DNA from 3 places in the Caballeronia sp. PC1 genome. Region 1 is predicted to be linked to each of the others. Evidence: riboswitches for the same ligand, from Rfam matches in the RefSeq annotation. Region 1 holds a riboswitch; each other region holds the start of a gene.
The links. A riboswitch is a leader RNA that binds a small molecule or an ion and turns the genes downstream of it on or off. The one in region 1 is predicted to bind glycine.
Positions count from the first base shown of each region.

Region 2: another riboswitch for glycine. It lies ahead of gcvT (glycine cleavage system aminomethyltransferase GcvT); the one in region 1 lies ahead of LY284_RS39275 (D-amino acid dehydrogenase).
Region 3: another riboswitch for glycine. It lies ahead of gcvT (glycine cleavage system aminomethyltransferase GcvT); the one in region 1 lies ahead of LY284_RS39275 (D-amino acid dehydrogenase).

Region 1 covers NZ_JAJUBH010000002.1:990,549-997,398, reverse strand. The annotation lists gene LY284_RS20570 (lyase family protein) at 1-798, opposite strand, end outside; gene pcaG (protocatechuate 3,4-dioxygenase subunit alpha) at 837-1,229, opposite strand; gene LY284_RS39280 (hypothetical protein) at 1,151-1,531, opposite strand; gene pcaH (protocatechuate 3,4-dioxygenase subunit beta) at 1,524-2,237, opposite strand; partial or broken gene LY284_RS20555 (3-oxoacid CoA-transferase subunit B) at 2,234-2,892, opposite strand; gene LY284_RS20550 (CoA transferase subunit A) at 2,892-3,602, opposite strand; glycine riboswitch at 3,757-3,841, shown strand; partial or broken gene LY284_RS39275 (D-amino acid dehydrogenase) at 3,949-5,179, shown strand; gene LY284_RS20535 (heme-binding protein) at 5,228-5,641, shown strand; gene LY284_RS20530 (TonB-dependent receptor plug domain-containing protein) at 5,799-6,308, shown strand; gene LY284_RS20525 (TonB-dependent receptor domain-containing protein) at 6,412-6,850, shown strand, end outside.
Region 2 covers NZ_JAJUBH010000004.1:115,722-122,571, reverse strand. The annotation lists gene gcvP (aminomethyl-transferring glycine dehydrogenase) at 1-2,010, opposite strand, end outside; gene gcvH (glycine cleavage system protein GcvH) at 2,049-2,426, opposite strand; gene gcvT (glycine cleavage system aminomethyltransferase GcvT) at 2,484-3,632, opposite strand; glycine riboswitch at 3,674-3,771, opposite strand; glycine riboswitch at 3,789-3,866, opposite strand; gene LY284_RS33665 (M20 family metallopeptidase) at 3,988-5,148, opposite strand; gene LY284_RS33660 (GTP-binding protein) at 5,251-6,345, opposite strand; gene LY284_RS33655 (hypothetical protein) at 6,342-6,518, opposite strand; gene LY284_RS33650 (polysaccharide deacetylase) at 6,698-6,850, opposite strand, start outside.
Region 3 covers NZ_JAJUBH010000001.1:2,840,274-2,847,123, reverse strand. The annotation lists gene gcvP (aminomethyl-transferring glycine dehydrogenase) at 1-2,323, opposite strand, end outside; gene gcvH (glycine cleavage system protein GcvH) at 2,375-2,755, opposite strand; gene gcvT (glycine cleavage system aminomethyltransferase GcvT) at 2,818-3,942, opposite strand; glycine riboswitch at 4,058-4,187, opposite strand; glycine riboswitch at 4,199-4,303, opposite strand; gene LY284_RS13570 (oxidoreductase) at 4,384-5,430, opposite strand; gene LY284_RS13565 (UvrD-helicase domain-containing protein) at 5,573-6,850, shown strand, end outside.

The sequences.
Region 1 (6,850 bases):
CCGTTTGTGCGGCATCGCAGAGGACCCGCCACGGCCCGGGACGACCGGCTCAAGAGCTTCCCGAATATGGTCCTGCGACAGCAAGGCGATATCCTTTGCCATTTTGCCAACGGTGCCAACCAGGATGCCGACGCTCGTGCCGATCGCGGCCACGGCGATTCTGCGGCTATGCCAAGGAGGCGCAGGTTTCAGCTGCAACGCGCTGGATAGCCGGCGCGCGACCGCAGAGCCTCTGCCCGACATGCCTGCCCGCGTCCCCGAGGCCCCGCCAAGCTGAACGCATATGTACGCGCCGGCGTCGGCTCGCATGCGCGCCGCTGCCTCGGCGATCCCCGCACGCCATTGGGCGATCCGCAGTCCAAAAGATATTGGCATCGCATTCTGCATCAACGTCCTGCCTACGGCAGGCACGCGGCGATAGTTTTCCGCCAAGGCTGTCAGGGCAAGGTCGAGACGATCGGCATCGTCGATCAGCAATGCGGAGGCTTCTCTCGCCTGCATCATCATCACCGTGTCAGCCAGGTCCTGACTGGTCGCGCCCTTGTGGACCGCCATCGCCGTCTCTGGCGCCATCGCCGAACGGATCCTGCCGATCAGCGGTATCGCGAGCGTACCTGCGAACGCAGCCTCGTCGGCGAGGATTTGAGGGTCGATGGCGAGCGACGCGCAGACGGCGCCGATCTCATCGGCGACGCGTTCCTCGATGATCGCTTCTGCGGCTTGAGCCTGCGCCAATGCAGCCTCAAATTCCAGGGCGTGTTTGACGGTCGAGCGTCGGTCGTCATAGACCGCCAGCATCGCCGGCGTTGTCGCTGAACGATCGTGAAGGAGCCTGCTCACAGCGAAAAGAAGACCGTCTCTGCATCACCTTGGATGTGAATATCGAGCCACCAGACTCCATCATCGCGCTGGCGCGCAACAAGCGTCGATCGACGGTCCGATGGCACAAGGGAGAGGATGGCATCTGTGTCGTTGCCTTCTGCGCCGTCGAAATACAGGCGTGTGCAAAGTCTTCGCAGCACCCCTCTCGCGAAGATCGATAACGCGATGTGGGGAGCTTGGAGCGAATTGCCTGGTCCGGGCACGCGGCCCGGGAAAACAGTGCGGAAGCGATACACGCCGGATTCGTCGGTAGCGCATCGGCCGAACCCTATGAACTCCGGATCGAGTGGAATTTCGGCTCGCTTATCCGCCCTCCGGAATATCTTCCCGACGCGTTGGCTTGCCAACTTTCTACCAATGCGTCTGAAATCGGGTCGCCATTTCCGTCGAGAATCTGGCCAGCAATGTCTATCACATCCCCTCTGGGAGCGCCCGTTCGCGTCGGGCGATTCAGAACATAGTGATCATCCGCGAAGAGCTCCGGTCGGGCTCCCAGATCTGACAGTCCCACCAAGTCAGCGCCGCCTTTCCAAGGCAGACCGTAGTGGAAGAAGGGGCCTACAGTCTGCCAAGGAGTTTGACCGAATAATCGAGGATCCTGGTTATCGAACCGCGCAGACGCTTTACGCTTTTCCAAGTCGTTATCCATTGGCAGTACCCTCGAAGGGCGTCTGCATTGCCCCCTTCAGCACGATGTCAAAACGGTATCCGAGCGCCCAGTTGGCGATGGTCGTGTCGATATCAAACCGGCAGATGAGGCGATTGCGATACGGCATCGGAACCGCATTCGCGATCGGATCGATCTCGATCAATGGATCGTCAGGAAAGTAGATTTGGGTGACGAGACGAGTGGCGAAGGCGGGGCCAAGCAACGACAGGTGAATATGAGCCGGGCGCCATGCATTGTGATGGTTACCCCAAGGGTAAGCTCCGGGCCGGATGGTCGTGAAGGAATACCAGCCCTGATCATCGGTAATCACCCGACCAGCTCCGGTGAAGTTCGGATCGAGCGGCGCGTCCCAATTATCGTTGCGATGGATATACCGCCCGGCCGCGTTCGCCTGCCAGATTTCGACGATGGTGTTTGGTACCGGACGACCACTGTCATCCAGCACCCTGCCAGAGATGCGGATGCGCTGGCCATGGGGAGCAGATCCATGTTGCGACGTTAGGTCTACCTCGGCTTGACCCATAAGAGCGCTCCAGCAACCGCTGGGGCCGCTCACCTCAGTCAAAGTCTGCGGAGCGTTGACCAAGGGGTGACGCGGACTACGCAATCCGGTCGAGCGATACTCTGGGTAGAGGAGTGGTGGCAAGCCCGCGTCGTCAGGCGCATATGCGATGTCCGTTGTCACAGGCAATTCTCCCGGAGCTTGCCCAGAAAGAGAGGGGCATTCGTCTTGGAAGCGATTTCCTCGACGCAGACGGATGGTGCCATGTCGAGCAGCGCAAGCACTCCGGCTTGCGGGTCTAACTCCATCACCCCGAGGTCCGTAATGATCAGATCAACCACCGACCTGCCGGTCAGGGCAGAGTACATTTCTGGACGATCTTGGGCGCGCCATCCTTGGACGTATGATCCATGACGACCACCACCCGCTTGACGCCTGCAACCAGATCCATCGCTCCTCCGATCCCCTTCACCATCTTGCCCGGAATGGTCCAGTTGGCGAGGTCGCCATTCGACGCGACTTGCATGCCTCCCAGGATGGCCATGTCGATGTGCCCGCCCCTGATCATGGCGAAGCTGTCGGCAGACGAGAAAAAACTCGAAGTCGGCAGCGTGGTGACTGTCTCCTTGCCGGCATTGATCAAGTCTGCATCAGCTTCATCAGCGAACGGGTAAGGGCCCACTCCGAGCATGCCATTTTCGCTTTGCAGCGTGACGGTCACGTTTTCGGGGACATGGTTGGCAACCAGCGTAGGGATGCCGATTCCGAGATTTACGTAAAATCCGTCCTTGAGTTCTCGAGCAGCGCGCGCTGCCATCTGATCGCGCGACCAAGCCATCATGCAGGCTCCCGAGCGCGAATCGTCAGCTTTTCGATCTTCTTCTCGAGGCCCGTCGCTCGAACAATCCGATCGACGTAAATGCCGGGCGTATGCACTTCATCCGGGTCGATGGCGCCAGCTGGCACGATCTCCTCGACCTCGGCGACCGTCACCCGTCCGGCTGTCGCCATGATCGGGTTGAAATTCCGCGCTGTCTTTCGAAAAACCAGATTGCCTTCGGGATCAGACCGCCAAGCCTTGACTATCGAAAGATCAGCTTTCAGCCAGCGCTCTCGAATATATTCATCGCCGTCGAAAGTTTCGACAGGCTTGTCTTGCGCGACGACGGTTCCTACCCCGGTCCGGGTATAGAATGCCGCAATGCCGGCGCCGCCGGCGCGAATGCGCTCGGCTAACGTACCTTGCGGATTCAGCTCAAGTTCGATGTCACCATCCAGGAACTGCCGCTCAAAAAGACGATTGTCGCCAATATACGATGCGATCATGCGACTGATCTGCCTGCTTTGCAGCAGCTGCCACAGACCAAAGCCTTCTGCGCCCGCGTTGTTCGAAATCACTGTAAGCCCTCGGGTACCGCTTCGATAAAGCTCCGCGATAAGGTTCTCCGGGTTTCCGCAAAGGCCAAAGCCACCCGACATGATCGACATTCCGTCGAACAGCAAACCCTCAAGCGCTTCGGACGCGCTGCCTCGAATTTTTGAAAGCATTATAAGCCTCGGAACTGTTCGGAATTTTCCTTCGAACCTTATCCTTCGCATCGGCATGGAGCTGCTGCTTTTGACGATATGTGAAGGACGTTTGCGGTTTCGTCATTCTCGGTCGTCCGAATTGACTTGAGCGCACATTTCCAGGCAGGCCAGACTTGCCATTGCGGGAGAGACCGTTCGCCGGCGCCGAAGGAGCAACCGCCCCGGAAACTCTCAGGCAAAAGGACCGCAGGGCATCAAGATATCTGGAGAGTGGCGCCCGCCTGGGTGCCCGCCGACGGGATAGCGATCTCAGGCACAGCGGACAGATGGGGCGCATCCACCACCGTTTTGGGAGCGGCTCCCAGTGGCACGTATTAGCATCATCGGCGCCGGCATTACCGGCGTAACAACCGCCTACAGCTTGGCTGTCCGCGGTCATGAAGTCACCGTCTACGATCGTCGCCGCTATCCGGCGATGGTCACCTCATTTGCCAACGGTGGCCAGCTCTCCGCAAGCAATGCCGAAGTCTGGAACAGCTGGGCCACCATCGCAAAGGGTATGAGATGGCTCTTGAAAATGGTCGCGCCTTTGTTGCTGAACCTCAAGCCCGGCCTTCACAAATACGGGTGGCTCGCCGAGTTTTGCGGCAATATCTTTCGGCACGAAAGAAACACGATCGCGACCGTTCGTCTCGCACTCGACGCGCGAAGGCATATGTTCACCATTGCGGAAGCAGAGGGCATCGATTTCGATCTGAAGCGATGCGGAATCCTTCATCTCTACCACAATGAACAGGAGTTTCGTGCTGCCGAAGTGGGCAACGCCCTCCTCCTCAAGGGCGGGCTCGAAAGGCACGCAGTGTCAGCTGGAGAAATGCGCGCGATCGAGCCGAGCCTGCAAGGCGCTCTTCACGCCGGATTCTTCACCACGGGGACGCCACGGGCGACATCCACAAGTTCACACGCGGGCTCGCAGATGCGTGTGCACGCCGAGGCGTGATTTTCAAGTTTGGAGCTGCTGTCCGGCGAGTGGAGATACAGAACCGGATTTGTACCATCAGCTTGACCGATGACGAGAGTGGTCGGCCGATCGCCTCTCAGACAGCTGATGCCATCGTTGTCTGCGCAGGGGTTGAAAGCCGAGAAATCGCCAGAAAGCTCGGCGAGAAAGTAAACATTTATCCGGTGAAGGGCTATTCCATCACTGTAAACTTGAGAGACGAGCAGAGCCGAACAGCTGCACCGAGTGTCAGCCTGCTCGACGACGCTGCGAAGATCGTCACAAGCCGCCTCGGTCCAGATCGATTCCGGGTGGCCGGCACCGCAGAGTTCAATGGGTTCAACCTAGATATTCGCGCTGACCGGATCCGCCCGTTGCTGCGCTGGTCGGAACGCCTGTTCCCCAAAATGGATACTGACAGCGTCACCCCATGGGCAGGCCTGCGCCCCATGACGCCCGATATGCTGCCTGTTGTCAGGCCGGGAGAGTGCGTGGCGTCTACTACAACACCGGCCACGGCCATCTTGGCTGGACGCTTTCCGCTGCAACTGCCGAGATGATCGCCATGCGCCTGGACAGCGACTTCGCCGCGTAGCTTCGATCCACATTATTCATCAGAAGGATTTCGAGAATGATCCTAAGCTTGAAGCAAGCCCAGAATATTGCACTTCGCACTCTCAAGGCCGGTGCCGAAAAAGGACTGAAGCCGCTATGCGTAGCCGTGCTCGATCCGGGAGGTCATACAATAGTCCTGCACCGAGCGGACGGCGCGTCGCATCTTCGACCAGCAATTGCTATCGCGAAGGCGGCCGGCGCCTTGAATCTCGGCGTCTCTTCCCGCTCGATCGCGGCGATCGCGGCCGAACGACCGACATTTTTCAACTCGCTCGTAGGCATAGCGCCTCTCGGTATGGTGCCGGCCGCCGGAGGAGTGATCGTGGTTGACAGCGACGGCCAGACACTGGGTGCCGTCGGCGTTACCGGCGACACCTCGGACAATGACGAAGCTTGTGCACTTGCGGGCATCGAAGAGGCAAATCTGTTCGCGAAGGACTGATCATTGCCCGCGCAACGCGGCAAAGGTATTTCACATAAGTGCAATGATTGAAGAGAGATTGGCAAAAGCAGCGAGGAGGACGTTCGCCTTATGAAGTTGGACAGGCAGCTGGCGCGGCATGCGTACGGCTCCTTCCAGCAAATAATAAGGGGGGTTTATGTCTCGGTCGAATAGAACGAACGGGTCGGTAGCGGCCCTGCTTGCCGCTACTGTTCTGGCCGGATCGGCGACGCCAGCCTTCGGGCAGGCGACACCCGAGGCGCCTCAAGATTCTTCCGCGTCCTCATCGGGCGGATCGCTCGACATTGTCGTTACCGCCCGCAAGCGCGAAGAACGCCTCCAGGATATCCCGGTGGCGGTCTCGGCGATCGGCGGAGCTGCCCTCGAACAGAAGGGCATCGACAATGTGACAAACCTGATCGGGACGGTTCCGAGCCTCTTCACCAGCCAGAACCAGGCGTTCGGGCCGCTTCCCAACCAGACCTATCTCGTACTTCGCGGCGTCGGAGCGGCGGCATCCAACGATCCCGCTGTCGGAACCTTCGTCGATGGCGTCTATCAACCGAGCCTGGCATTCGACACTGGCTTCCTCGACTTGGAGCGCATCGAGGTTTTGCGTGGGCCGCAAGGTACCCTTTTGGCAGAAACACCGAAGGCGGTGCACTGAACATTGTGACCGCGAAGCCCGACGGCACCTTTCGTGGAAGCTGCGCGCAGAATATGCGGACTTCAATAGCGTTCGCCTCGGCGCGAGTTTCAGCGGCCCATTGGTGGAGGACAAGCTCTTCGCTAGCCTTTCTGGTCAATATTACAGCACCGATGGCTACATCCACAACCTGACCATCGACAAGGATCAGGATACGCTTCGCAGCCTGGCCGGGCGCTTCGTGCTTCGCGCATTGCCCACCGAAGACTTCGAGATCATTCTCCGACTGGATGGTTCTCGCAACAGAAACGGTTATCTCGGTTACGGCGTCGTGGACGACGGCGCGAAGCGTTATGCCACACTCGATGATCGCAAGGTTGTCTCGCCCGACACGAGCTTTGGCGGCTCTCTAACCATGTCGTACGATCTTCCGGCGTTTACGATCAAGTCGATCACCGGATATCAGCACGTAAAGACCGAATTCTGGTACGACTTTGATGGATATTCGGACCCCGACAACTTTCAGGACCAGCGCACGACCCAGTCAGCACTCTCCGAAGAAC
Region 2 (6,850 bases), on a different contig from region 1:
GGCTTCAAATACGCCGTGAGTCGACGGATACGTAATCATGATGGCAGCGAGCTTCTGGCTATGTTGCTCGGCCTTCGCCCTCAAATCCGCAAGGTCTACGTTCCCGTCACGGTCGCACGCGACAACCACGACTTCGAATCCCACCATCTGTGCGGATGCGGGATTCGTACCATGAGCCGACGACGGAATCAGGCAGATGTTTCGGTGACCTTCGTCTCGGTCCTCGTGATAGGCCTTCACAATCAACAGTCCCGCATATTCCCCTTGGGAACCAGCGTTCGGTTGAATGCTCACGCCAGCATAGCCGGTGACGGTGCACAGCATCGCCTCGAGCTGCCCAATCATCTCGCGATAGCCAGCCGTTTGCGACTCGGGTGCGAACGGGTGAATCGATGAGAACTCCGGCCACGTCACCGGGACCATTTCGCTCGTGGCGTTCAACTTCATCGTGCACGAACCCAGCGGAATCATCGACCGGTCCAACGCCAGGTCCTTGTCGCCGAGACTGCGGATATATCGGAGCATTTCATGCTCCGAATGGAAGCGATTGAACACCGGGTGCGTCAAATAGCTGCTGACGCGATGCATGTCTGCGCCGAAGCCTAGTTCGGCTGCGCCCTCACACTCGCCAAACGAAGGCACCGGTCGAGCTTGAGCAAGGACCTCCAACAGCACCAATACGTCCGCTCGCGTCGCCGTCTCGTCGAGCGAAATGCCAACCTGATGGTCGCTGACTCGACGAAGGTTCACCCCTCGGCTTTCGGCTGCCGCGTGAATATCGCTGGTTCGTCCGTTCGAGGAGATGGTGAGCGTGTCGAAGAACGTCTCGTTCTCGATTTTGTAACCGAGACGCTTGACCCCCGCTGCCAACACCGAAGTCAGGCGATGAACTCGCGTCGCAATCCGTCTCAGCCCTTGGGGGCCGTGGTAGACCGCATACATCGACGCAATCACCGCCAATAGAACCTGCGCCGTGCAGATATTCGACGTTGCCTTCTCGCGACGGATGTGCTGTTCGCGAGTTTGCAGTGCGAGTCGATACGCGCGGTTCTGATTCGCATCAATCGTGATTCCGACAAGTCGACCCGGCATGGAACGTTTGAAGTCGTCCTTCACTGCCATGTAGCCAGCGTGCGGACCACCGAAGCCAAGCGGCACGCCAAAACGCTGGGACGTCCCGACTGCAACGTCAGCACCCCAGTCGGCGGGACTCTTGATGAGAGTAAGGGCGAGCAGGTCCGCAGCCGCAACCACAAAACCACCTTGCACATGCACCTTCTGCGCAAGCTCGCGGTAGTCAATCACATCGCCGTTCACGCCCGGGTATTGAACGAGCACACCAAAGGCATCTTGCGCAGCAAGCTCATTCGCCGGACACACTCTCACCTCGATACCCAGAGGCGCGGCACGCGTCATCACGATTTCGATGGTCTGTGGCAAGACATCATCAGCGACCGCGAACACGTTGGAATCGCTCTTGCCAACTCGCCGCAGGAGTGTCATGGCTTCTGCTGCCGCCGTCCCTTCGTCGAGCATCGACGCGTTTGCGACATCAAGGCCTGTCAAGTCGGTCACCATCTGCTGAAAGTTCAGCATTGCCTCAAGTCGACCTTGAGAAATCTCTGGCTGATATGGCGTGTATGCCGTGTACCATGCCGGATTCTCCAAGATGTTGCGCAGAATGACCTTCGGCGTGTGCGTGCCGTAGTAGCCCTGTCCAATGAAGTTCTTCAGAACCTTGTTCTTTTGTGCAATCTGCAGCAAGGAAGCGAGCGCCTCCTCTTCCGGCAGACCTCCCGCAAACTGTTCGAGCGCGAGCGGCTCGCGTCGGCGGATGGCTTCGGGCACGATGTCGTCAATCAACTCTGCCCTCGTTCGATAACTAAGCTCGCGAAGCATTGCTTCCTGGTCTTCCAAATTCGGGCCGACATGTCGGGCAACAAATGCATCGCGCGCTTCGAGCGACTCGAGCTGCTCGTCGTGCAGAAACTTCGGATGTGGTTCGTTCATAGTCCCTTACCTATAGAGTTACGAATGGGCGCGCGAACTTATTCGAGGCCGTGGGCGTAGTCATCGGCAGACAAAAGCGGAGCGAGTTGCTGCTCGCCATCGAAGGAAATCTTGAAGAGCCAGTTCTCGTAGGGCGCTTCCATCATGGTGTCGGGCGAGTTCTTGACGGTCTCGTTGATGGCCGTTACCTTCCCCGTCAGCGGAGCATAAATGTCAGACGCAGCCTTCACCGACTCGACCAACGCGCAAGCCAAACCCGCAGTAACATCCGCGCCAACGTTCGGGAGCTCCACGAACACGATGTCACCGAGTGCCTCGCCAGCGTGCGACGTCAATCCGATGGCAGCGATACCGTCGGGTTCAACTCGAATCCACTCGTGGGAGGCGGTGTAACGAAGCTCTTGCGGAAAATCCATGTTCTTCTCCGATGTTCTTTGTATGGCACTCGTACAAGAGGCCGTTATAAGTGAGGCTCAGACTTGTGAGAGGACGCCGCCATTTCGGACGAACGGCAAGCGGACGGCGACGGCGGCCAGTTCTCTTCCTCGAACGGAAATAACCAATTCGTCGCCCGGCTTGACCGACATGGGAACTCGAACTATTGCAATTGGACGTTGCATCGTGGGACTAAAGGTGCCACTCGTTACGACCCCTTCCCCACCTGCTACGTGAATGGCCTGTCCCGCTCGCGGAACCCCGCCTTCGCCGAACACGACGGCACCTATCGTCTGCGCTGAAACGCCGCGATGTTCAACGCCTTGTCGACCCATGTACTCACGGTCTGATTTCAAATCGACGGTCCATGCAAGGCCGGCATCGAGCGGGGAGACTGTCTCGTCCATGTCTTGGCCATAGAGATTCATACCTGCTTCAAGCCGCAAGGTGTCACGCGCGCCGAGGCCGGCCGGACGGATGCCGTTTTCAGACAGCGTCTTCCAAAGCAGCGGAGCGGCATCGGCCCTCGAAACTATCTCGAAGCCATCCTCCCCGGTGTAGCCAGTTCTCGAAACCATGAGTTCGCCGAAGGTCGAATCACTAACGAGGGCTGCATTGAATGGCTTCAACTCATTTGTGAGGGATTTTGTCGTTGGAACCGCACGCCAGAACTTCTCTCGAGCTTGTGGACCCTGCACCGCGATGATGGCGAGCGCCAATTCCGGGCTGGCCAAATCGCCGCGGCGCGGTACGAGCGTCACCTTCAGATTGCTCCGTGCTATGACAGCTCGAATCCAGGAAATATCAGTGATTGCGGTGGACGCGTTGATGACGAGACGAAACCAGTCTTCATTCAGGAAAGTGATGATGAGGTCGTCTACGACGCCGCCCTGTTGATTGAGCATGCATGTGTAAAGCGCCTTACCTGCAACCTTGAGCTTATCGACGTTGTTCGCGACGAGCCTGCGAAGAAGTTCTCGCGTATCGGGACCGCTCAAATCAACGACGCACATGTGCGAGACGTCGAACATCCCGGCGTCAGTGCGGACCGCATGATGTTCTTCAATCTGGGAGCCGTAATTGACGGGCATCTGCCACCCGCCAAAATCGACCATTCGTGCACCGGCCTCTGTATGGCTAGCTGCGAGCGGCGTGCGCAGCAAACTGCTAACGGTATTGGTGGCCATATCTCTTCGAGGTTGACAGAATGAAACGCATCCATACGGATGTCTCTTTCTCTGTCCTTGGTACCTGAGAGATTAGAGTCGCTTCGCGACCTTGCCCCTTCGGTGGACCTGATTCAGGCCTCTCTCCAGAGATTTCGCTGACGCATAATTGCAATCAACAACCAAGCCGTCCTTTTGCCTGAGAGTTTTAAGTCCCCTTCGGCGACGCTCTGCGTTCTCTCCGGCTTGGTTAAAACAACTATATTTGACCCTTGCCATCCAAGTCAAGTAACTTGCCTTGGAGGAAACACCTATTCCTCGCGTTTCGTCGCAGGGGCCTCTCGAAAGGACTGGCGTCCCCTCTGCGAGAGGCTCTTTAGAGCGGGTCGTTACTGATGCTTTGGATGATGGAGCGATAGAGCGTCACGCTCTCGGCAATTTTGTGCACGTAGCAATACTCGTCTGTCTGGTGAGCCATCTTGGGCTCACCCGGTCCCAAAATAATTGTTGGCGGATTTCCGGTTGCAGGTAACAAGACGCTGCCGTCAGTAAAGTACGGCACCGCGCGAGCAACGATAGGCTGGTGATGGAGCGATTCGCATAGCCCGAACACCCTCTTGACCGCCAACGCTTCGGGGTCGGTACTTAACGGCGGCACATCGACCATCGACGTCAGGCCAATGTCATCGGTCAAAAAACGAGACAGTCGTGTGCAGACGCATTGATGGTCCATGCCCGGAACTGTGCGGAAGTCCACCTCGAATTCCGCTCGGTCGGGAACAGAGTTCACGTTCGTGCCGGCCTTGAAGGTGCCGACGTTCATGGTGGCGTGGCCCATCAACGGATGCGTCGACTCCTCGATTCCAAAGCCGCGTATCTTCTGAATGGCCTGAGTCGCCTTATAGATAGCGTTGTCGCCCTGCTCCGGCATAGCGCCATGCGCTGTCTTGCCGGTAGCAGACGCACGGACCCAAAGCGCCCCTTTGTGCCCGACAAAAGGATAGTTCGCCGTCATTTCTCCGACAAGGAGAAGACTGAGTGGCTTCAGCAGCCCGGAGGAGCCCGCAAGCGCCTTCGCGCCATCGCATCCGGTCTCCTCACCTCCCGTGATAATCAGTTGGACGCCGTTTCCCTCACGTAGCTCCTCGATGCTTTGCGAGCAAGCAGCGACGAACGCGGCAATGCCTCCCTTCATATCGCTGGTTCCACGGCCGTACACACGCCCTTCACTTTCAATCGCGCCAAAAGGGTCGAAGTTCCATTTCCGCGTCCCCAACGGCACAACATCAAAATGCCCCGTAAATCCGATGGGTTTCCCACCTTGCCGGCCGTGGATGTTTGCGACTAGGTTAAATCGACCAGCTCCGAACGAATGCAAGTGGACTTCGAAACCAATGTCAGCGAGCACTTCCGCAAGGTATTTCGCGCATGCTTCTTCGTTGCCAGGGGGATTTATTGACGGTATGCGGACAAGGTCCTTAGTCAGAGCCAGTGCTTCAACGGGCGTGGCCGTAAGCAGTTTCACTGAAGCATCCATTTGACTATCTCCGTAAATCGTTCTTTTCGGCAACACTCAGCCATCCGCCAAACAGCGTTTGGCGGAGGTAATCTCTAAGGTTAGTTCAGTGGCAGCGAGGGGTTACTTCATCCATCTAGGAGCACCTGGGCGGCGAACCGGTCGACCGCCAATTGTCCTGCCGGCTCCGAGTGGCATCGCTGCATTTCGACCCTCATTTCCGAGCCCTTTCTCTCCCGCGAGTCGCATGAAGACACGAAGCGAACGCTCGATGAGGGATGCTTCGAGGTTGTTGACGATGAATGTCAGGTGGGATTGCTGCGGCGTCGCTCCCCATTCGTTATGGTGCTTCGGAGGAAACACCATATGCTGTACAGCATGAAACTCGACAGGGCCGCTTTCCGATTGCGAAACCCACAAAAGTCCCTTCACTCGCAAGACATCCGAGCCATGCCGGTGGAGCAACCACGTCAACCAAACTCCAAAGGCAGTCCAATCGAGTGGCTGCTCAATAACCAGCCCGAAGCTGGTGATACCGGTGTTAAGCAAGTGAACGCGTGTGCCCGAGAGATTCCGAGCAGGCTCGATATTCCGAGCGGCACGGACTTGGTCCAAAAGCATCGAGACAACTTCGTTACGCTCCGGCGTTTTCGGAACCAGTACCTTTGCGTCGGCGTTGACTGCCTTAATTTCGGCAGCAAGTCGCTCGACATTACCTGGCGCATCGCAAAGGTCCATCTTGGTGACAATCACAACATCAGCAAGCGCGACCTGACGAGCAGCGTCCGTGAAACGATTGAGCGTCTCCGTGCCCAACGCCGCGTCGACGGTCGCAACTACACTCGTGAGCTCGAAACGCGACCGGAGTACGGGCGACGACTGAAAGGTTTGAATTAGCGGAGCGGGGTCCGCCAGTCCACTCGTCTCCACATACAAGTGCTCGAACGGAGGAATCACCCCCTGTTCTTCCTGCTCAAGAAGATGTCTGACGGCTTCTTCGATGTCTTCCCGAACCGAACAGCAGATGCAGCCGCCGGCCACGACAGCTACGCGTTCCGACGTGAATCGAAGGAGGTGGTTGTCAATGCCGACCTCGCCGAATTCGTTGACAAGAACGGCAGACCTCGCGTTCTGCGGATGCACAAGCATCTGGTTCAAAAGCGTCGTCTTACCGCTTCCTAGGAACCCTGTTATGACTGTCGCTTCGCGGAGACTCATTGCTGCCCCAACATGGATTTTTCGAGGCTGTTGAGGAGATTCTCGTCCAGCGGGTCAGTCGGAAGTGCGGCGACCGCATCCGCCGCATTCCAGACCCCACTCAGATTGAAGACGTTCGCGCTTTTGCCATCACGATTGGTGACGACGTAAGAGCTGCCGCCCCAGTCATTCACGGAGATTCCATAGTGGGCTAGTGTGCGATTCACGATTCCCACGAGAAAGTCTCGCTCCTCGCGACGGGTCATCGGTCTGCCGTTGACAGCAAACTCAGACTTGCCAGCAACGTCGTTCCACCCATTGCTAGCGTTCAGCGCAGCACACAGCCCACACATGGAATCCTCCCCTACGTCGATTAACGCGACTTCTGGAAGTAGTCGCCAGAGAGCTCGGGGAGACGGCCTTCGTAGAACGGCAGATGGTCGACGCGCGGGTCGTACTTCCCTTCGTCAATCATCTTCTGCACATATGCAGCCACTTCTTCACCGGTCGCGAACCACACGTTGCC
Region 3 (6,850 bases), on a different contig from region 1:
CGGCCGAGCCATACGGCGCCGACGACACCGCGCCGATGCCCGCTTCATCGCGCTTGTAACCGGTGGACGCCTGATTCGGCAGGAACTTCGCCAGATGCGCGCCGACCGCGACCGGACCGACGCCCGGTCCGCCGCCGCCGTGCGGAATGCAGAACGTCTTGTGCAGGTTCAGGTGCGAGACGTCGCCGCCGAACTGGCCGGGCGCGCAGAGGCCGACCATCGCGTTCATGTTCGCGCCATCGACATACACCTGGCCGCCGTGCGCATGCACGATCTCGCAGATTTCGCGGACGTTGCGCTCAAAGACGCCGTGCGTCGACGGATACGTGATCATGATCGCGGCGAGATTCGCCGAATGCTTCTCGGCCTTCGCTTTCAGGTCGTCGATATCGACGTTGCCGTTCGCATCGCACGCGACGACCACGACCTGCATGCCCGCCATCTGCGCCGACGCCGGATTGGTGCCGTGCGCGGACGCCGGAATCAGGCACACGTTGCGATGCCCTTCGCCGCGCGACTCGTGATACGCGTGAATGATGAGCAGGCCCGCGTATTCGCCTTGCGAACCCGCGTTCGGCTGCAGCGACACCGCCGCGTAACCCGTGCATGCGACGAGCATCTGTTCGAGCTGATCGATCATCGTGCGATAGCCGAGCGTCTGCTCGGCGGGCGCGAACGGATGAATCGCGGCGAACTCGGGCCACGTCACCGGCAGCATTTCCGAGGTTGCGTTGAGCTTCATCGTGCACGAACCGAGCGGGATCATCGTGCGGTCGAGCGCGAGATCCTTGTCCGAGAGACTGCGCAAATAGCGCAGCATTTCGTGCTCGGAATGATGGCGATTGAAGACCGGATGCGTGAGATATTCGCTTTCGCGCTTCAATGCGCCGGGAATCGGATCGCTCACGGAAGCATCCAGCGCGTCGATGTCGAACGTTTCGGTCTTGCCCGCGACTTCCGCGAAGAGCGCGAAGAGCTTGAGCAGGTCGTCGCGCGTGGTGGTTTCGTCGAGTGACACGCCCACTTGCGTGGCGCTCACACGGCGCAGGTTGATGCGCGCCGCATAGGCCGCCTGATGCAGCGCGGTCGTGTTTGCGCCGCTTTGCACGGTGACCGTGTCGAAGAACGTTTCGTTCGCGATCGTGTAGCCCAGTTTGCGAAGACCCGCCGCGAAAATCGACGCGACGCGGTTCACGCGCAGCGCGATCGTCTTGATGCCGCGCGGTCCGTGATACACCGCGTACATGCTCGCCATGATCGCGAGCAGCGCCTGCGCCGTGCAGACATTCGACGTCGCTTTTTCGCGGCGAATGTGCTGTTCGCGCGTTTGCAGCGCGAGACGCAGCGCGGGATTGCCTTGCGCATCGACCGTCACGCCGACGAGACGGCCCGGCATTTGGCGCTTGAATTCGTCGCGCACGGCCATGTACGCCGCGTGCGGGCCGCCGAAGCCGACCGGCACGCCGAACCGCTGCGTATTGCCGATGGCCACATCCGCGCCCCATTCGCCCGGCGGCGTGATGAGCGCGAGCGCGAGCAGATCCGCCGCCGCGACCACATGACCGCCCGCCGCGTGAATCTTTTCCGCCAGTTCGCGATAGTCGCGCACGTCGCCGTTCGCGCCGGGATATTGCAGCAGCACGCCGAACGCGTTCGCGCTCGCGGCATCCGCGGCCGGTCCGACCTTCACTTCGATGCCCGCCGGCTTCGCACGCGTCTGCACCACTTCGATGGTCTGCGGCAAAACATCGTCCGCCACATAGAAGACGTTCGATTTCGGCTTGCCGACGCGCTGCAGCAGCGTCATCGCCTCGGCGGCGGCGGTGGCTTCGTCGAGCAGCGATGCGTTCGCCATCGCGAGACCCGTCAGGTCCATCACCATCTGCTGGAAGTTCAGGAGCGCTTCGAGACGCCCTTGCGAAATCTCCGGCTGATACGGCGTATAAGCCGTGTACCACGCCGGATTTTCGAGCACGTTGCGCAGGATCACCGCCGGCGTGTGCGTGCCGTAATAACCCTGGCCGATGTAAGTCCGGAACACCAGATTCTCGTCCGCCAGCTTGCGCAGGTAGGCGAGCGCTTCGGCCTCGCTCTTGGGCTGCGTGAACGCGCCGAGCGGCAGCGTTTCCTTGCGGCGGATCGATTCAGGAATCACCGCGTCGATGAAGGCCGCGCGCGACGCGAAGCCAAGCGCATCGAGCATCGCGCGCTGGTCTTTTTCATCGGGGCCGATGTGCCGCTCGGCGAATGCGTCGTGGCATTCGAGCGCGGCGAGTGACAAGGGGGTGCGGTTCATCAGGCGATCCGGGTGTTCGAGCTTCATGTGAATTCCTGCTGACGACGAAGGCGCGGCGGCCTTCGTCCGTGAGATAGATTATTCGCCGATCGACTTGCCGTAGCCTTCGGCGTCGAGCAGCTTGTCGAGACCGGCGTCGCCCGACGGCTTGATCTTGAAGAGCCAGCTTTCGTACGGCGCGCCGTTGACCTGATCCGGCGCGGACGTGAGCGCATCGTTCGACGCGACCACTTCGCCCGAGACCGGTGCGTAGATATCGGAGGCGGCCTTCACCGATTCGATGACGGCGATCGCATCGCCCGCCGCGACGGTCTTGCCCGCGGCCGGCAGTTCGACGAACACGATGTCACCGAGCGCTTCCTGCGCGTGATCGGTGATGCCGACGGTCAGCGTGCCGTCGGCTTCGGTGCGGACCCATTCGTGCGATTCGGTGTATTTCAGATCGGCCGGGATGCTCATTGAATGCTCCTTGCGTGGTTCTTTCGTGAGTTTCTTGATAGGAGGGAACGGGCGCGACGGCGTTACGAAAGTTCGACCAGAACCTTGCCGTTGCGCACGAACGGAAGTTTTACCACGCGCGCGGGAAGCTGTTTGTCGCGGATGACGACCTGCACCGTGTCGCCCGCGGCAACACCCGTCGGCACGCGCGCGAACGCGATCGATTCCTGCATCGACGGCGAAAACGTGCCGCTCGTGATCTCGCCCTCGCCTTGTTGCGTCACGACTTTCTGATGCGCGCGCAGCACGCCGCCCGCCTTGCCGTTTTCCTTGATGAGCACGAGCCCGACGAAGCCCGCCTTCGAGCCGTTCGCCTCCAGCGCGCTGCGGCCGACGAAATCGCGTTCCGTTTTCAGATCGACGGTCCACGCGAGGCCGGCGTCGAGCGGCGATACGTCGTCGTCCATGTCCTGCCCGTAGAGATTCATGCCCGCTTCGAGACGCAGCGTGTCGCGCGCGCCGAGGCCGGCGGGCTTCACGCCTGCATCGGCGAGCGCGTTCCACAGGGCTTCGACATGCGTCGCCGGGACGACGATCTCGAAACCGTCTTCGCCGGTGTAACCGGTGCGCGCGAGCATCAGTTCGCCGAATGTCGCGGACTGAACCGTGACGGCGTTGAACGGCTTGATGTCCTGCGTTTGCGCGCGCGCGTCGGGCAGCACTTGCCAGGTTTTTTCGCGCGCGTTCGGGCCCTGCACGGCGATGATCGCGAGATCGCGGCGCGGCGTGATGGAAAGATTGAACTCGCCCTCGGCATTCAACTGACCGAACCAGGCGATGTCCTTCTCCGCCGTGCCCGCATTCACGACGACGCGGAAACTCGTTTCGGAGAAGTAGTAGACGATCAGATCGTCGATGACGCCGCCGTTGCCGTTGAGCAGGCACGAATAGAGGGCGCGGCCGGGCGTCGTGAGCTTATCGACGTTATTGGCGATTGCGTACCTGAAGAATTCGCGGACGGCCTCGCCTTCGAAATCGACGACGCGCATGTGAGACACGTCGAACATGCCGGCGTCGGTGCGCACCGCGCGATGCTCGTCGATCTGCGAACCGTAGTTGACGGGCATGTCCCAGCCGCCGAAATCGACCATGCGCGCGTTGAGCGCGAGGTGGGCGGCGTGCAGGGGCGTCTGTTGAAGTGAAGTCATCGGGGCCTCGGTTCGCGAAACAAAAAAGGCCACGCAGCGCAGTATTCGCTTATCGGATGCGCCTTCGTGCTGCCGGAAGCAGCGCGCAAGGCTCATGCCGCGAGCGGTTGCGATGCGTGACCCCTCTGTCCTCGGTACCTGAGAGATTGCGCGAACCGTGCACGGTCGTGCTGCGATTCATCGCGCGCCCCTTCGGTGGGCAACTGGCTTCGATGAAGCCGCTGCCGCTCTCCAGAGTGCGAGAAAACTTCGTTCCTCGACGCCGTCGGTCCTTTTGCCTGAGAGTTTGCGGGTATGCCCCTTCGGCGGCGCGGCCTTTTTCGTTGCGACGACAGGCCACGCGCTCTCCCGACGCGTGCGGCAGAATTTACGCGACCGATTTCGGGTTGTCAAACGGATTCGGGGGCATCCGATGGACGGCGCGCACCCGCCGGCAGGGATTCAGCCGAGCCGCTCGAACACCACCCGTCTCCCCTCCCGATCACTCTCAATCGCCAGCTCAATAATCGTCATCGTATCCACCGCGTCCTGCGGCGACACCGGGAACGGCTTGCCCTCCTGAATCGACGCCGCCAGCGCGCGATAAAACTCCACATACGCGCCGTCTTTCGTCGCGAATTCGTGGCGCAGATCGAGATCGCCATCGACTTCGCGCAGCAAGCCCGGCGGATTCTTCGCGAATTCAGGATTGCCCGGCCGCATGCCCGCGCGCAACTGGTCTTCCTGCGTATCCAGCCCGTTTTTCACGTAACTGCCGCGCGTGCCGTGGATCGCGAAACGCGGCGGCTCCAGCGCCGCGAGCGCGCTCGCGTGCAGGATCACTTCCTTGTCGCCGTAGCCGAGCACGAGATGCACGTAATCCGGCGCGTGCGCGTGATCGCGATGCGCCTTCACAAACGCCGTGACCGTCTGCGGCGCGCCGAACAGCGTCAGCGCCTGATCGATCAGATGCGGCCCCAGATCGAACAGCAAGCCACCGCCGCGCTCCGCCTCCTCGCGCCAGCGCTGCGGCACCTTCGGGCGAAACCGGTCGAAATGCGATTCGTAATGGGTGACGCGCCCGAGCCGCCCGCTCTCGATCAGCGCGCGCACCGTCATGAAATCGCCGTCCCAGCGGCGATTGTGGAACGGCGCGAACAGCAAGCCCCGTTGCTGCGCGAGATCGGCGAGCGTGCGGGCGTCGCGCGCGGACAGCGTCACGGGTTTATCGACGACGACATGCTTGCCCGCCGACAACGCACGATGCGCGAGATCGAAGTGCGTGTCGTTCGGCGTCGCGATGACCACGGCCTCGATTTCGTCGATGCCGACGAGCGCGTCGAAATCCGCCACGATGCGTGCGTTCGGATAGTCCGCCTGCGCGCGCTCGGCCTGGCTCGTCGCGATGGCCGCGACTTCGGCCCGGCCGCAGTGCTCGATGACGGGCGCGTGAAACGTCGCGCCGGCGAGGCCATAGCCCATTACGCCAACTTTAAGTGGTGTGCTCATGCGGGCAGCGTCCTGTCGTGAATTCGATCGGATATTGTGGCACGAACGAGGGCCGGAACCGCGCCGGTTCTATCGTGTTAACATCGCGCTCTCCTCCATGCGCCGGCCTCGCCGCGCGCGCCAAATTTCCAAGCTCAACACGATGTCCGCAGGTCTGAACGCCGCGCAAAGCGAAGCCGTGCGCTATCTCGATGGTCCCTGTCTCGTGCTCGCCGGCGCGGGCAGCGGCAAGACGCGCGTGATCACGCAGAAGATCGCGCATCTGATCGAAGGGCGCGGCTTCGAGCCGAAGCACATCGCCGCGCTCACCTTCACGAACAAGGCCGCGCTCGAAATGCGCGAGCGCACCGGCAAGCTCCTCGAAGGCAAGACGCTCACGACGCCCGGCAAGGAAGGCCGCAAGATTCCGGTCAATCAGTTGACGATCTGCACGTTCCACTCGCTCGGCGTGCAGATCATGCGGCAGGAAGCGGAGCACGTCGGACTGAAGCCGCAGTTCTCCATCATGGATTCGGACGACTGCTTCGGCATGGTCCAGGAGCAGCTCGGCACGACCGACAAGGGTCTGATCCGCAAGATCCAGTCGATCATTTCGCTGTGGAAGAACGCGATGGTCTCGCCCGATCAGGCGTCCGTGCTCGCCGCGAATGAGGACGAGCATCAGGCGGCGATCGTGTATCGCAGCTATGCCGCGACGCTGCACGCGTATCAGGCGCTCGATTTCGACGATCTGATCCTGCGCCCCGCGCAGCTTTTCGCGGAGAACGAGCAGGTGCGCGACAAGTGGCAGAACCGCTTGCGTTATCTGCTCATCGACGAGTATCAGGACACCAACGCGTGCCAGTACGAACTGGTGAAGCTGCTGGCCGGTCCGCGCGCGGCGTTCACCGCCGTGGGTGACGACGATCAGGCCATCTACGGCTGGCGCGGCGCGACCATCGAAAATCTCGCGCAGCTCGGCAAGGATTTTCCGAAGCTGCATGTCATCAAGCTGGAGCAGAACTATCGCTCGACGGTGCGGATTCTGACGGCGGCGAACAACGTCATCGCGAACAATCCGAAGCTGTTCGAGAAGAAGCTGTGGTCGGAACACGGCATGGGCGACACCATCACCGTCACCGGTTGCAACGACGAAGAGCACGAGGCGGAGTCGGTCGTGTTTCGCCTGTCCGCGCACAAGTTCGAGCGGCGCACGCAGTTCCGCGACTACGCGATTCTCTATCGCGGCAACTTTCAGGCGCGCATCTTCGAACAGGTGCTGCGGCGCGAGCGCATTCCGTATGTGCTCTCGGGCGGGCAATCGTTCTTCGACAAGGCCGAGATCAAGGATCTGATCGCCTATCTGCGTCTGATCGCCAATCCCGATGACGATCCCGCCTTCATCCGCGCGATCACGACACCGCGGCGCGGTGTCGGCAAC